DNA from 2 places in the Streptomyces sp. PKA51 genome. Region 2 is predicted to be linked to the other one. Evidence: riboswitches for the same ligand, from Rfam matches in the RefSeq annotation. Region 2 holds a riboswitch; the other holds the start of a gene.

Region 1 (7,522 bases), on a different contig from region 2:
GTCCTTGGGCGACATGGTGCCCGGGCGCATCGCGTCGACGGTGTCCGCGGGGCGTACGGAGACGGGGGGCAGCGCCAGTTCGCGGCGCAGGCCCTGGGCGGCGTCCAGCACGGAGTCCAGCAGCAGGCGCAGCCGCATGTCCTCCACGCTGCGGCCCTCGCGGGCCGCCCGGCGGCTGGCCTCCAGGGCCGCCTCGGCCTCGGCCAGCCGGGCCTTGACGCGGCGCGTCTCGCCCTGGGCCGCCGCCTTGTCGGTGGCGGCCTCGGCGCGCACGGCCTCCAGCTCCTCGTGGGCCTTGCGCAGGGCCGCCTCGCCGCGCCGCACGTCGCTGTCGGCGCTGCGCAGCTTGCGGCGCAGCGTCTCGGCCTCCTTGCGGGCCGCGTCCAGCTCGGCGCGCGCCCGCTCGGCCTCGGTGCGGGCCTCGGCCCGTACGGTCGCGAGCTCCTCGCGCAGGCGCTGCAGCTCGCGCTGCGCCTCCTCGCCGGCGCGCTCGGCGCCGGCCCGGGCGGCCTCCTCGCCGGCGGCGGTGACCAGCTTGACCCAGCCGGGCGGGCGCAGCACGAAGGCCATGGCCGCCACGTCCTCGGGGTCGGCGGCGGCGGGCGGGGCGCCGGATTCCAGGGCCTCGGCGAGTTCGGAGCCGCTCTCGCGCAGCTTGGCGGCGATGCGCTGGCGGAAGGCGGCGTCGCCCTCCACGGCGGCGGCCATGGCGTTGCCGGCGAACTTCGCGCGCCGGCTCGGGGTGAACCGGGCGTACTGCCGCAGCTGTGCGGGCAGTTCCGCGACCGTCAGCTGACCGAAGGCATCGGCGACGAGCCCGATGACGCGCCGCCTGATGCCCTCGGGCAGGGGGCGGTCGAGCACCTCCAGGACACCGTCGTCGGCGCCGCCGGCGTCACCGGCCGCCTCCACGCCGTCCCTGTGCTCCACCACCGCTTCACCGCTCCCGTTCCTCAGGCCGTCGCACCCGGCCGCTCCACCAGCTCGATCATGGTCTCGTCCGTCCTCGTCGAGTGCTCTTCGTAACCCTACGGCCTGCGGGCCGCCGGACACGGTGGTGCGGGCCCATGGCCGCCTCCCGGCGAGGCGCTTGGTGCCGGTTGCGCCCGGTACGACATGATCTGGTCATGATCGCAGCGGCCGCGCCCGGGAAGGCGGGCACCCCCTGGGTGACCTGGACGCTCCTGACCGTGTGCGGGGTGGTCTTCCTCGCCGGCCCCGCCTCCGGCCTCAGTCCCTCCTACGGCAGCGGCACCGCCCTGCTGACCGCGCAGACCGAGTACTTCCAGCGCTGGGGGGTGGTGCCGGCGGAGCTGTGGCACGGTTCCCCCACGCATCTGATCACCCCGCTCACCGCGCTGTTCGTGCACGGCAACTGGCTGCACCTGCTGGGCAACATGCTCTTCCTCTACGTCTTCGGTGCCATGACCGAGGCGCACCTGGGACACGCCGCCTTCGCCCTGTGCTACCTCGTCACCGGCTATCTGGCCCTGCTCGGTTACGCGGTCGTGCACGCCGGCTCCGACCGCACGCTGGTGGGGGCGTCCGGCGCCATCTCCGGTGTGCTCGGCGCTTTCCTCTATCTCTTCCCCAGGGCCCGGGTGACCAGCCTCTTCCCGTTCCTCTTCTTCCTGCCTCTGCGCTTTCCCGCCTGGGTCGTGCTGCTGTTCTGGTTCGCCCTGCAGTGGCTGGCGGCGGGCACGGAGGCCGGGCGGCCGGGCGTTGCCTACCTCGCCCACGTGCTGGGATTCGCACTCGGATTCGGCTACGCCTGGGTGCACCCGACGCCTGCGGTTAGAGTGAGGGCCGCAGCCGGGGCCACCGAAACCGGGTCCACCGAAGGAGACAGAACGACGTGATCACCTCGATCGTGCTCATCAAGACCGACGTGGACCGCATCCCCGAGATCGCCGAGTCGATCGCCGCGCTGGACGGCGTGAGCGAGGTCTACTCGGTCACCGGCGCCTACGACCTGATCGCGATCGTGCGGGTGGCCCGGCACGACGACCTGGCGGACGTCATCCCGGGCCGGATCAGCAAGGTCGCCGGCGTCACCTCGACGGAGACGCACATCGCCTTTCGCACCTACTCCCAGCACGACCTGGAAGCGGCCTTCGCCATCGGCCTGGACAACTGACGCCTCACGCCGCCCGCTGCGCCGGCACGCAGCGGCCGCCCTCCGTGCGGTAGAGCCACCTGGCGCCGTGTGCGACCAGTTCGCGCACCGCCCTGACGAACCGCTCCACGTGCTCGTCGGGCGTACCGGCGCCGAAGCTGATGCGTACGGCGCTGTGCGCACGGCCCTCGCCCGGCGCACCGCACTCCCCCGCCTCCTCCTGCCCGGTGCCCAGCAGCGTGCGCACCAGCGGGTGGGCGCAGAAGAGCCCGTCGCGGACCCCGATGCCGTACTCGGCGGACAGCGCGGCGGCCAGGTGCGAGCTGTTCCAGCCCTCCACGACGAAGGAGAGCACGCCCACGCGCGGGGCGTCGGGGCCGAACAGCGACAGCACCCGTACGCCCGGCACCTCGGCGAGGCCCTCGCGCACCCGGGCCACCAGCTGCCGCTCGCGCGCGACGAGGCCCTCGAAACCCGCCTCGGTCAGCGCCCGGCAGGCGGAGGCGATGGCATAGGCGCCGATGACGTTGGGCGAACCGGCCTCGTGCCGGGCGGTGGTGGTGTGCCACTCGGTCTCCAGGCGGCCGTCGGGGAGCCGGGTGACCCGGCGGCTGGCGCCGCCGCCGGCCAGGTACGGCTCGGCCTCGCGCAGCCAGTCGGGGCGGCCGGCCAGCACCCCGGAGCCGAAGGGTGCATAGAGCTTGTGGCCGGAGAAGGCCACCCAGTCGACGTCGAGGTCCCGGACGTCCACGGGGTGGTGCGGGGCGAGTTGGGCGGCGTCCAGCACGATGCGCGCGCCGTGGGCGTGCGCCGCGGCCGCCAACTCCCGTACGGGCCACAACTCCCCGGTGACGTTGGAGGCGCCGGTGACGCAGACCAGCGCGGGCCCGTGGGGCTCGCGGTCCGCCAGCGCCCGCTCCAGGGTCGCGACCGCCTCGGCGGGGGTGCGGGGTGCGGGCAGGCAGGTGACGCGGCCCTCGCCCCAGGGCAGCAGCGCGGCGTGGTGCTCGGTCTCGAAGACGAACACCCGGCAGCCGGCGGGCAGGACGGTCGCGAGCAGGTTGAGGGAGTCGGTGGTGGAGCGGGTGAAGACGACCTGGTCGTCCTCGCGGCAGCCGAGGAAGCGGGCGACGGTGGCCCGGCTGTTCTCGAAGAGGTCGGTGGACAGCTGCGAGAGGTAGCCGGCGCCGCGGTGCACGCTGCCGTAGTACGGCGCGTAGGCGGCGACGTCGTCCCACACGCGGCGCAGGGCCGGGGCGCTGGCGGCGTAGTCGAGGGCCGCGTACGTCACCTCGCCCCCGGTGACGAGCGGTACGCGGATGTCGCCGCCCAGAACGGGCAGCGGGGGACGAACCGGACTCTCGGTGGCGACGGTGGCGGCAGGCATGGCGAACTCCCGTACGTGAACAGGCGAGCAGAGGAAGAGGGGTACGCGGAGAAGGGGCTCTTCGAGCCCTAGCGCATTCGCTGCATCACGGAAGGATCTCCCTCGACGACCAGGATCCCTGGCGAGGGATCCGCGCTTGCCGCAGACGTCCTGCCTGCGGCCCGGTCATCACCCGGGGCACCCCGCCACGGAAGGAGGGTTGCCGGACAGCAGGCCGGGGCCGAAACGCTGTCACTCGTGACCTGGCCAGGAGTATGGCATACGTGATCGCCCCGCGGAACCGTCGTTCCACGGGGCGAGACACCACCGGCCGGAAAGGGGTCAGGCGTTGCTGGCCGCCACCCACTTCTCCAGCGTGCGCAGGGCGGCACCGGAGTCGATGGACTCGGCCGCCCGCGCCATGGCGGCACGGATCTGCTCGGGCAACGGCGCGTCGGTGGGCGCCAGGGCCACCAGCGCCGCCGCGGAGTTGAGCAGCACCGCCTCCCGTACGGGGCCGGTCTCGCCGGCGAGCAGGCGGCGGGCGACGTCGGCGTTGTACGAGGCGTCGGCGCCGCGCAGCGCCTCCACCGGCACGATGTCGAGGCCCACCTCGCGGGGGTCGAACGCCTCCTCGCGCACCCGGCCGTCGCGCACGACCCACACCCGCGAGGTGGCGGTGGTGGTCAGCTCGTCCAGCCCGTCGTCGCCGCGGAAGACCAGGGCCGTCGAGCCGCGCTCGGCCAGCACCCCGGCGAGCACCGGCGCGATACGGGCGTCGGCGACGCCGGTGGCCTGGGCGCGCACCCGGGCGGGGTTGGTCAGCGGGCCCAGCGCGTTGAAGGTCGTCCGGATGCCCAGTTCGCGGCGGGCCGGGGCGACGTGCCGCAGGGAGGGGTGGAACTTGACGGCGTTGCAGAAGGTGATGCCGGCCTCCTCGGCGACCTCCACCACCCGCCGGGGCGTCAGCTCCAGGTTGACGCCCAGCTTCTCCAGGACGTCGGAGGAACCGCTGGCGGAGGAGGCGGCGCGGTTGCCGTGCTTGACGACCTTGGTGCCGGTACCCGCCACGACGATCGAGGACATCGTGGAGATGTTGACGGTCTTGGCCCCGTCGCCGCCGGTGCCCACGATGTCCACGCTGGGCCCGGGCACCTCGATGAGGTTCGCGTGCCGGTACATGGCGCGGACCAGGCCGGAGATCTCGGCGACGGTCTCGCCCTTGGCCCGCAGGGCCACGGCGAAGCCGGCGATCTGGGCGTCGCTGGCCGCCCCGCGCATGATCCGGTCCATGGCCCAGGCCGTGTCGTCGGCACTGAGGTCCACTCCGCGCAGCAGGGCCTCCAGGATGCCCGGCCAGGACGGGGCCACCGAGCGCTCGCCGCCAGATGGGGTCGCAACGTTCATGGTCCACACTCCTGGAGTGGTCTGGGGCGGGGCGCTCCGCATGGCCCCGTCTGGCGTCCAGCCTATCGACCGGCCCCGGACGGCGAAGAGCCCCGTCCAAGCGCTGGACGGGGCTCCTGCCGTGGCGATCAGTCGTCAGTGATCAGCTGCGGGGATCAGTGGTGGCCGTGACCGCTGGTGATCTCCCGGTACTCCTCCGCGGTGGGCTTGGGGATCTGGGTCCCCTCGCCGTAGAAGCCCTTGGAGAGCTTCACGCGGAGCTTCTGGCCGGCACCGACCTTGCGGGCGACACCGTTCTCGTCCACCGCCGGCTCCAGCTCGAGCGGCTTGGGCTGCTCGTGCGAGGTCAGGGTGTGCAGCTGCTCCTGCGAGAGCGGCTCGTGGACCTCGATGAACTCACCGTGCGGCAGGCGCTTGATGATGCCGGTCTCGCGACCGTGCAGCACCTTGTCCTTGTCGCGACGCTGCAGGCCGAGGCAGATGCGGCGGGTGGCGATGAACGTCAGGACCGGCACCACGAAGAAGCCGACGCGGACGAACCAGGTGATGGCGTTGATCGACAGGTGGAAGTGGGTGGCCCACAGGTCGTTGCCACCACCGACCAGCAGCACGAAGTACCAGCTGATCCACGCGGCGCCGAACGCGGTGCGCGTCGGGGCGTTGCGCGGGCGGTCCAGCAGGTGGTGCTCCCGCTTGTCGCCGGTGACCCAGGACTCGATGAACGGGTAGACGGCGATGGCCGCCAGCACCGTCGGGAAGATCACCAGCGGGATGAACACGCCCAGGACGAACGTGTGGCCCCAGACGTTGATCTCCCAGCCCGGCATCACACGGATGAGGCCCTCGGAGAAGCCCATGTACCAGTCGGGCTGGGCGCCGGTGGAGACCTGGTCCGGCCGGTAGGGGCCCATCGCCCAGATCGGGTTGATGGTCGCGATGGCGGCGATGGCCGCGATCACACCGAAGACCAGGAAGAAGAAGCCACCGGCCTTGGCCATGTAGACCGGCAGCAGCGGCATGCCGACCACGTTCTCGTTCTTCCGGCCGGGACCGGGGAACTGCGTGTGCTTGTGGTAGAAGACCAGGATCAGGTGCGCCACCAGCAGGCCGAGCATGATGCCCGGCAGCAGCAGGACGTGGATCGAGAAGAACCGCGGCACGAAGTCCGAGCCGGGGAACTCGCCGCCGTACAGGAACATCGAGATGTACGTGCCGACGACCGGCACGGACAGGATGGCGCCCTCCATGAAGCGGACACCGGTGCCCGACAGCAGGTCGTCCGGCAGCGAGTAACCGGTGAAGCCGGTGAACATGCCGAGGACGAACAGCAGGAAGCCGAACAGCCAGTTGACCTCACGCGGCTTGCGGAACGCACCGGTGAAGAAGACGCGCATCATGTGCACGAACATGCCGGCGAGGAAGATCAGCGCCGCCCAGTGGTGGATCTGCCGGATGAGCAGACCACCGCGCACGTCGAAGCTGATGTCCAGGGTCGACTTGAACGCCTCGGACATCTGGACGCCCTGCAGCGGCTCGTAGGAGCCGTGGTAGACGACCTCGTTCATGCTGGGGTGGAAGAAGAGCGTCAGGTAGACGCCCGTCATGATGATGATGACGAAGCTGTAGAGGCAGACTTCGCCCAGCATGAAGGACCAGTGGTCCGGGAAGATCTTCCGCATGTTGACCTTGGCCAGGCTGTAGATGCCCAGCCGGCCGTCGGCCCAGTCGGCGACCCGCTCGCCCGCGGGTGCCTTGCGGCGATTGTCGGTAGCGGTTGCAGTGCTCATCCGCGCTCCCAGAAGGCAGGACCGACGGGCTCGGCGAAGTCGCCCATGGCCTCGAGGTAGCCCTTGTCATTGACCTTGATCCGCAGCTGCGGAAGGGCGTGGCCGGCCGGGCCGAAGATCACGCGACCGCCGTCGGACAGGTCGAAGGTGGACTGGTGGCACGGGCACAGCACGTGGTGGGTCTGCTGCTCGTAGAGGCTGATCGGGCAGCCGACGTGCGTGCAGATCTTGGAGAAGGCCACGATGCCGTCGGCCGACCAGTCGAGCTCGCGCTTGTCCTTGATGTTCTCCGGACGCAGCCGAACGATCATCAGGGCCGCCTTGGCGATCTCCTGCTGGAAGTCGTGGTCCTCCTCCTTCATGCCCTCGGGCATGGCGAAGGTCAGGGAGCCGACCTGGATGTCCTCGGGGCGCAGCGGCTGCATCGTGTTCTGGTTGATGAGCATCTTGCCCGCGGACCAGGCGGTCTTGCGCAGCTTGGTGCCGGGCAGCGGACCGAGGTCGCGCAGCAGCACCACGCCGGAGAGCGGCACCAGGGCCAGCGCGCCGAACATGGTGTTGCGCAGCAGCTTGCGGCGGCCGAAGCCGGACTCCTCGGCGCCCTGCTTGAAGTCGGCCAGCACCTTGGCCTTGACCTCCGGGGAGGCCTCGATCGGGTGCCGGTCGTCGGCGTACTCGACGTCCGACATCAGGGTGCGGGCCCAGTGGACCGCGCCCGCGCCGATGCAGAACAGCGCCACGCCCAGGGTCAGGCCCAGCGCGAAGTTCAGCGCGCTGATGTGCCCGAGCGGGAAGACGTAGATGCTCTTGTCGACCGGGAGGGTCACGTAGGAGGCGATGAAGCCG
Region 2 (7,522 bases):
CGGGCGTGGCGACGGCGGCGCTGGCGCCCGTTCTGACGGCGTGCGGGAGTGAGGGCCCCGTCGGCGACAAGAAGCTGAAGCTGGTCGCGGCGGACTACGGTGACAAACCGGACAACAGCTCCAAGAAGTACTGGAATTCCCTCGCTCGGGATTTCGAGTCCAAGCACAGCGGCATCAAGATCGACGTCGAGGTCTACAGCTGGACCGAGGTCGACAAGAAGGTCGCCGACATGGTGGCCGCCGGCAAGGCGCCCGACATCGCGCAGATCGGCGCGTACGCGGACTTCGCGGCCGCCGGCAAGCTCTACAGCGCCGACCAGCTGATCTCCATCCCCACCCAGGCGGACTTCATCACCCCGATCGCCAAGGCGGGCGAGGTGCACCGGGTGCAGTACGGCCTGCCGTTCGTCTCCAGCACCCGCATGCTCTTCTACAACCAGTCCCTCTTTACCAGGGCCGGCATCGGCAAGGCGCCGGAGACCTGGGAGGAGCTGCAGGCCGCGGCGGTCAAGCTCAAGGCGGCCGGCGTGAAGATACCCTTCGGTCTCCCGCTGGGCCCCGAGGAGGCGCCCGCCGAGACGATGCTGTGGATGCTGGCGGGTGGCGGCGGCTACACCGACAACACCGGCGCATACACGATCAATTCGGACGCGAACATCAAGGCGTTCGCCTGGGTGCGCGACGAGCTCGTCGGCAAGGGCCTCACCGGCCCCGGCGACCCCGCCCGCACCAACCGTCAGGACCTCTTCGACGCCTTCTGCAAGGGCGAGGTCGGCATGCTGCACGGCCACCCGACGCTGATGCAGCAGGCGGAGGGCGCCAAGCTCAAGTACGGCACGGCGCCGCTGCCGGGCATCAAGGGCAAGGCCGCCTCCACCATGGGCGTCGCCGACTGGATCATGGCCTTCAAGCAGAACGGCCACCGCGAGCAGATCGGCACCTTCCTCGACTTCGTCTTCAGCAAGGACAACCACCTCAGCTTCACCGGCCAGTACCAGCTGCTGCCCGTGACCGAGTCCGCCTCGGCCGCCATGCACCTGGACCGGCAGTACGAGAAGCTGTGGCCGTTCCTCGACCAGCTGCAGAACTCCGACTTCTACCCGGCCGACAAGACCTCCTGGGCCAAGGTCAGCGCGACGATCAAGGAGAAGATCGGATCCGTCGTGCAGAAGAGCGGCGACCCCGCCGCCGTCCTCGGCGAGATCCAGCGCGAGGCCGAGGCGACGGAGCTGGCCGACCGGTAGGTTGGGATACGTGAGTCGGGAGAAGGACGGCGGAACGGACGCGCCGGAAGGCCGCCCCCAGGGCGGCCTGTCCGCACGCGACCTCGCCGTCCTCGCCCTGGAGCGGCAGTCCTGGCCCGGGCCCGGCGCCAAGGAACGGGCCGTCCGCGAACGGCTCGGCATCACACCCACCCGCTACTACCAGCTCCTGAACGTCCTGCTCGACGACCCCCGCGCCCTCGCCCACGACCCCGTCACGGTCAACCGGCTGCGGCGCCTGCGCGAGCAGCGGCGCGAGCGCCGCTGACACCGGTAGGGTCGGGCCCCATGGGCAGCCAACCGCTTCCGGAACCCGTGACCGACGCCGGCCGCGAGGGCCTGACCGCGCTGCTCGCGCGGCCCGAACACGCCGTCGTCGCCCTCGACTTCGACGGCACCCTCGCCGAGATCGTCACCGACCCCGAGCGGGCCCGCGCCCACCCCGGCGCCGTGCCCGCCCTCGCCCGCCTCGCCCCCCACCTCGCCTCCGTCGCCGTCGTCACCGGCCGCCCCGCCGGGGCCGCGGTGCGCCACGGCGGCTTCGCCGGCGTGCCCGGCCTGGAGCGCCTGGTCGTGCTCGGCCACTACGGCGCCGAGCGCTGGGACGCGGTCACCGGCACCGTACGCGCCCCGGCGCCGCACCCGGGCGTCGCGGCGGTACGGGCCGAGCTGCCCGGCGTGCTCGACGCGTCCGGTACGTGGCAGGGCACCTGGACCGAGGACAAGGGCCGGGCCATCGCCGTGCACACCCGGCGCGCCACCGACCCGCAGGCCGCCTTCGAGGCGCTGCGCGCGCCGCTCGCGGCGCTCGCCGAACGGCACGGGCTGATCGTCGAGCCCGGGCGGTACGTGCTCGAACTGCGCCCGCCCGGTGTGGACAAGGGCGTCGCCCTCGCCGGCTACCTCCGCGAGACCGGCGCCCGCGCCGTGCTGTACGCCGGCGACGACCTCGGCGACGTGGCCGCCTTCGCGGCGGTGGAGGAGCTGCGGGGGGAAGGGGTGGCGGGGACGCTCGTGTGCAGTGGCAGTGCGGAGGTGACGGTGCTGGCGGAGCGGGCGGATCTTGTCGTGGACGGGCCGTCGGGTGTGGTGGAGCTGTTGACGGCGCTGGCCGACAAGCTCGGCTGAGCGGCGCGGGCTGCCGTGGGCTGCCGCGGGGTGGTGCGGGCCGGTGGGCCGGGTTTGTGCCCACCCGTGCCTCCCCCAGCTACCGCTGGGAGGTGCCCCCAGCGGCACGCCTGCCCACAACCGGGCAGCGGCCCGGCCGCCTGCAAAACGGGCAGCCGGGGGCGCCGCCCCCGGAACACGCCTACCTCCGCAGTGCTGCCAGTTGGTCCGTGAACCAGCGGGCCGGGGGGAGGGCTGTGGCTGCGGAGGAGAGGCGTTTGGTGCGTTCCGCGCGCTCGGCCGGGTCCATCAGCAGGGCCATGTGCAGGGCGCGCGCCGTCGCCTCCACGTCGTAGGGGTTCACCAGCAGCGCGTCGTCGCCCAGTTCCGCCGCGGCGCCGGCCTCGCGGGAGAGCACGAGGGCGCAGCCGCGGTCGGAGACGACGGGGACCTCCTTGGCGACGAGGTTCATGCCGTCGCGGATGGGGTTGACCAGGGCCACGTCGGCGATGCGGTAGGCGGCGAGGGAGCGCGCGAAGTCGTCCTTGACCTGCAGGGAGACCGGTTGCCAGGAGTCCGTGCCGAAGGTGGAGTTGATCTCCTGGGCGACGCGCTGGACCTCGTCGGTGTAGTCGCGGTAGACCTTCAGGTCCTGCCGGGAGGGGTAGGCGAAGGCGAGGTGGACGACGCGGCCGCGCCACTGGGGGTGGTCCTCCAGGAGGCGCCGGTAGGCGTGCAGGCCGCGCACGATGTTCTTGGACAGCTCCGTGCGGTCGACGCGCAGGACGATGCTGCGGTCGGGGCCGATCTGCTCGCGCAGCCGGTCGATCCACTCCTCGACGTCCGGCCGGTGCGCGCGGGCGCGCAGGAACTCGGCGTCGGCGCCGAGCCCGTGCACGCCGAGCCGGGTGGTGCGGTCCTCGAAGCGGACGGCCGCGGCGGTGCCGTCGGCCTCGCGCAGGATCTCCGCGCCGGGCAGCACGCTCGTGCAGCAGGCGGCGAAGGACTCGGCCCAGCGGCGGGTGAGGAAGGCCGCCCGGTCGCCGCCGAGCATGCCGCGCAGCACCTGTTCGGCGATGTCGTCGGGCAGCAGGCGGTAGTAGTCGGGCGGGGCCCACGGGGTGTGGGAGAAGTGGCCGATGCGCAGGTCGGGGCGGCGGGCGCGGAGCAGCCCGGGCACGAGGGTGAGGTGGTAGTCCTGGACGAGGACGCAGGCGCCCTCGGCGGCCTCCTCGGCGACGGCGTCGGCGAAGGCGGTGTTGTACGCCTCGTACTGGGCCCACTGCTCGCGGAACCCGCTGTCGAAGGAGGGTTCGAGCGGGGTCTGCCAGAGCATGTGGTGCAGGAACCACAGGACGGAGTTGGCCACGCCGTTGTAGGCGGCGGCGAAGGTGGCGGAGGGGATGTCGAGCATCCGCACCGGCTGCTCGCCGGTGTCGGCGGCGGCCAGTCTGCGCCCGGCGCGCCGGGCGGCGAGCCGGTCGCCCTCGCCGAGGGCCGCGCAGACCCACACCGCCCCGGCGTCCGGGCCGATCGCGCTCAGCCCCGAGACCAGCCCGCCGCCGCCGCGGCCCGCGTGCAGGGTGCCGTCCTCGCCGAGCCGGTAGGAGACCGGGCCGCGGTTGGAGGCGACCACGATGGGTGCCGTGCCGGGGGCGGTGTGGGTGTGCTCAACGACCATGTCGCCAGCCTTGCCCCCGGGAGAACCGCTCAAACGTACGCTTACGCGGCATGCCGGCGGGCGTACTCCGGGATTCCGGCCATCGGGGGCCGCTCCTCCGTGTCGACGGGGTACGTGCGCGGGACGAAACCCTCCGCCGTTCGCTCGAACTGGGTCAGCGCGGGCCGTACGAGGTGGCCGCGGGCCAGGCGCAGCTGTGCCGTGCGGTAGATGGTCGCCGCCATCCGGCCGAGCGCGCGGCCGTCCTGGTGGCGGTGCTTGCGCTCGCCGACGTCGACCTGGGCGAGGGCGTCCAGGCCCACCGTGTGCAGGGCGTCGACGAGCAGGCCGAGCTCCACGCCGTACCCCACGGGGAAGGGCAGCCGCTCCAGCAGCGAGCGGCGGGCCGCGTACTCGCCGCCCAGCGGCTGGACGAAGCCGGCGAGCTGCGGCCAGTGCAGGTTCAGCAGCGGGCGGGCGACCAGCTCGGTGACCCGGCCGCCCTGGCCGGGGGCCTCGCCGAGGGGACGGTCGTACATCCCCTTGACGAACTGCACCTCCGGGTCGGTCAGCAGCGGGCCGACGATGCCGGAGACGAACGTGGCGGAGAAGTCCCGCAGATCGGCGTCGACGAAGCAGACGATGTCACCGGTGGTGACCAGCAGCGAGCGCCACAGGACCTCGCCCTTGCCGGGCAGGGCGGGGATCCGCGGCAGCACCTCGTCGCGGTGCACCACGCGCGCCCCGGCCGCCGCCGCCTCCTCCGCCGTACGGTCGGTGGAGCCGGAATCCAGCACCACCAGCTCGTCCACGAGCGGGACGGCGTCCGTCATCAGCTCGCGGCGGATCGTCGCCGCTATGGCGCCGACCGTGGCCTCCTCGTTCAGCGCCGGCAGTACGACGCTGACCGTGGTGCCCGAGCCGCGTTTGGCAGCGAGAAGCCGGTCGAGCGGACGATCGGCTGCGGACCAGGACCGCTGGGCCAGCCAGCGCTCCACCTCATCCAGCACGTGTAGGACTCCCTGCTGTGCATCGTCTCGATGGTCGCCGATGCGCCCGTGTGACGCATCTCGCGGTTCGGACGGCCCTCTGCTGCGGCCGCCCCTTCCGTTACAGTCTTGAACAACGCGGACGGCCGTCCTATGTCGGGGTCGTGCCGCGCACAAATGCCTGGGTCCGCCCAGCGCCATACCGCTCATCCAGAGGGGCAGAGGGACACGGCCCGATGAAGCCCCGGCAACCCTCCAGCCGGTCTTTCGTCCGCAGCAGGACGCGAGGCTCCCGGCGGGGAAGGTGCCAATTCCGTCTCGCGGCGAGGTGCGCCGCGAGGAAGATGAGGAGAAAGGGCCTCGCCTCCATGGCCGTCGAAGCCGTTGAAAGTCGTACCGTCACATCTTCTTTCGGGTCCGCCGTCGCGCTCTCCTGCCGCGAGTGCGGGGAGCGTTCCCCCCTCGGCCCCGTCTTCGCCTGCGCCTCCTGCTTCGGACCGCTGGAAGTGGCCTACGAGCTGCCCCAGGGCGACCCCGAGGAGCTGCGCCGGTGCATCGAGGCCGGCCCCGCCAGCATCTGGCGGTACGCGCCGCTGCTGCCCGTCGCCGCGGACGTCGCCGAACGGCCCAACCTCGAGCCCGGCCTCACCAGGCTCGTCAAGGCCGACAACCTCGCCCGCGAACTCGGCGTGACCGGCGGCCTGTACGTCAAGGACGACTCCGGCAACCCCACGCACTCCTTCAAGGACCGCGTCGTCGCCGTCGCCGTCGAGGCGGCGCGCGCCTTCGGCTTCACCACCCTGTCCTGCTCCTCCACCGGGAACCTCGCCGGCGCCGTCGGCGCGGCCGCGGCCCGCGCGGGCCTGCGCTCGTGCGTGTTCATCCCGCACGACCTGGAGGCCGGCAAGGTCGTCATGGCCGCGGTCTACGGCGGCGACCTCGTCGGCATCGAGGGCACGTACGACGACGTCAACCGCTTCTGCTCCGAGCTCATCGGCGATCCGCTCGGCGAGGGCTGGGGCTTCGTCAACGTCAACCTCCGCCCGTACTACGCGGAGGGCTCCAAGACCCTCGCGTACGAGATCTGCGAGCAGCTCGGCTGGCGGCTGCCGGACCAGATCGTCGTGCCGGTCGCCTCCGGCTCCCAGCTGACGAAGATCGACAAGGGGCTGCGGGAGCTCGTCGCGCTCGGGCTCGTCGAGGACCGCCCGTACAAGATCTTCGGCGCCCAGGCCGAGGGCTGCGCCCCGGTCTCCCGGGCCTTCAAGGCGGGGCACGAGGTGGTGCGGCCGGTACGGCCGGACACCATCGCCAAGTCCCTGGCGATCGGCAACCCGGCCGACGGTATCTACGTGCTCGACATCGCCCGGCGCACCGGCGGCGGCGTGGAGGACGTCGACGACGCGGCGGTCGTCGACGCGATCCGGCTGCTCGCCCGGACGGAGGGCATCTTCGCCGAGACCGCGGGCGGGGTGACGGTGGGCGTGACGCGCAAGCTGCTCGCGAGCGGCGCGCTGGACCCGGAGCTGACCACGGTCGTGCTCAACACGGGGGACGGGCTCAAGACGCTCGACGCGGTGGCGGCGGGGCCGACGGCCACGATCCGCCCGACGCTCGACGCCTTCCGCGCGGCGGGCCTGCAGGGCCGGTAGGGCCCTTCGCCCGAATGGGCGTCCCTCTCTTCACTCACACCGCTCACCTCACACCGCTCACCTCACACGACACACAGAAGGCTGAGGCATACCCATGAGCGTCACCGTCCGCATCCCCACCATCCTGCGCACCTACACCGCCGGGCAGGCGGAGGTCACCGCCGACGGAGCCACTCTCGGCGAGGTGATCGCCTCCCTGGAGGCGAACCACCCCGGCATCGCCGGCCGGGTGCTCGACGACGCCGGCAAGCTGCGCCGCTTCGTGAACGTCTACGTGAACGACGACGACGTCCGCTTCGAGGACGGCCTGGGCACGGCCACGCCCGACGGGGCCGGCGTCTCGATCATTCCCGCCGTCGCGGGCGGCTGAGCGGCCCCGCGCGAGCACGCTCGGCAAGCAGACGGAATCGCCCCGTCCGTAAAGCGGACGGGGCGATTCCGTCTGTTGAAGCGCGCTACAGTTGGGGCGTTCCCCCTCTGGCGTCACTGCCGAGTGCGTACGAGAACCCGTCAAGTTGCGCCCAATGCGAGGATGCGATCTGCCGGGTTGGTGGCGTTTTGCCCGGTCCGACTTGCCCGGGAAGCTGTGGAAATCGGTACGAATAACCGATCGGCCGCCGCCGGATTTCTCGTCCGAGTGACCTGTTGCAGACGGCATCCGTGCAGATACATTCAGCCGCGGTCGACGCGTTCCGGCGCACACCCCCACCCTGTCTGGGGGTGAGGTCTGACCCGGGTCCGCGAAGTGCGGTCCTGTGCAAGGGCCAGTAATAGGGGAGTTAGGCATGGCTCAGGGCACCGTCAAGTGGTTCAACGCGGAGAAGGGGTACGGCTTCATCGCGGTCGACGGTG

The links. A riboswitch is a leader RNA that binds a small molecule or an ion and turns the genes downstream of it on or off. The one in region 2 is predicted to bind S-adenosylmethionine.
Region 1: it holds a riboswitch for S-adenosylmethionine, as region 2 does, so the genes downstream of both, AC27L3_RS25120 (aminotransferase class V-fold PLP-dependent enzyme) here and thrC (threonine synthase) in region 2, are expected to answer to the same signal.

Annotation. Positions count from the first base shown of each region.
Region 1 covers NZ_BAAJPZ010000022.1:30,742-38,263, forward strand. Annotated here, with positions in the region: gene AC27L3_RS25105 (NYN domain-containing protein) at 1-912, opposite strand, end outside; gene AC27L3_RS25110 (rhomboid family intramembrane serine protease) at 1,128-1,859, shown strand; gene AC27L3_RS25115 (Lrp/AsnC ligand binding domain-containing protein) at 1,856-2,137, shown strand; gene AC27L3_RS25120 (aminotransferase class V-fold PLP-dependent enzyme) at 2,142-3,503, opposite strand; SAM riboswitch class IV at 3,631-3,746, opposite strand; gene trpD (anthranilate phosphoribosyltransferase) at 3,825-4,889, opposite strand; gene qcrB (cytochrome bc1 complex cytochrome b subunit) at 5,045-6,676, opposite strand; gene qcrA (cytochrome bc1 complex Rieske iron-sulfur subunit) at 6,673-7,522, opposite strand, start outside.
Region 2 covers NZ_BAAJPZ010000013.1:147,099-154,620, forward strand. Annotated here, with positions in the region: gene AC27L3_RS20360 (extracellular solute-binding protein) at 1-1,244, shown strand, start outside; gene AC27L3_RS20365 (DUF3263 domain-containing protein) at 1,255-1,530, shown strand; gene otsB (trehalose-phosphatase) at 1,551-2,390, shown strand; gene AC27L3_RS20375 (alpha,alpha-trehalose-phosphate synthase (UDP-forming)) at 2,572-4,050, opposite strand; gene AC27L3_RS20380 (glucosyl-3-phosphoglycerate synthase) at 4,092-5,039, opposite strand; SAM riboswitch class I at 5,222-5,369, shown strand; gene thrC (threonine synthase) at 5,387-6,670, shown strand; gene AC27L3_RS20390 (ubiquitin-like small modifier protein 1) at 6,765-7,040, shown strand; gene AC27L3_RS20395 (cold-shock protein) at 7,456-7,522, shown strand, end outside.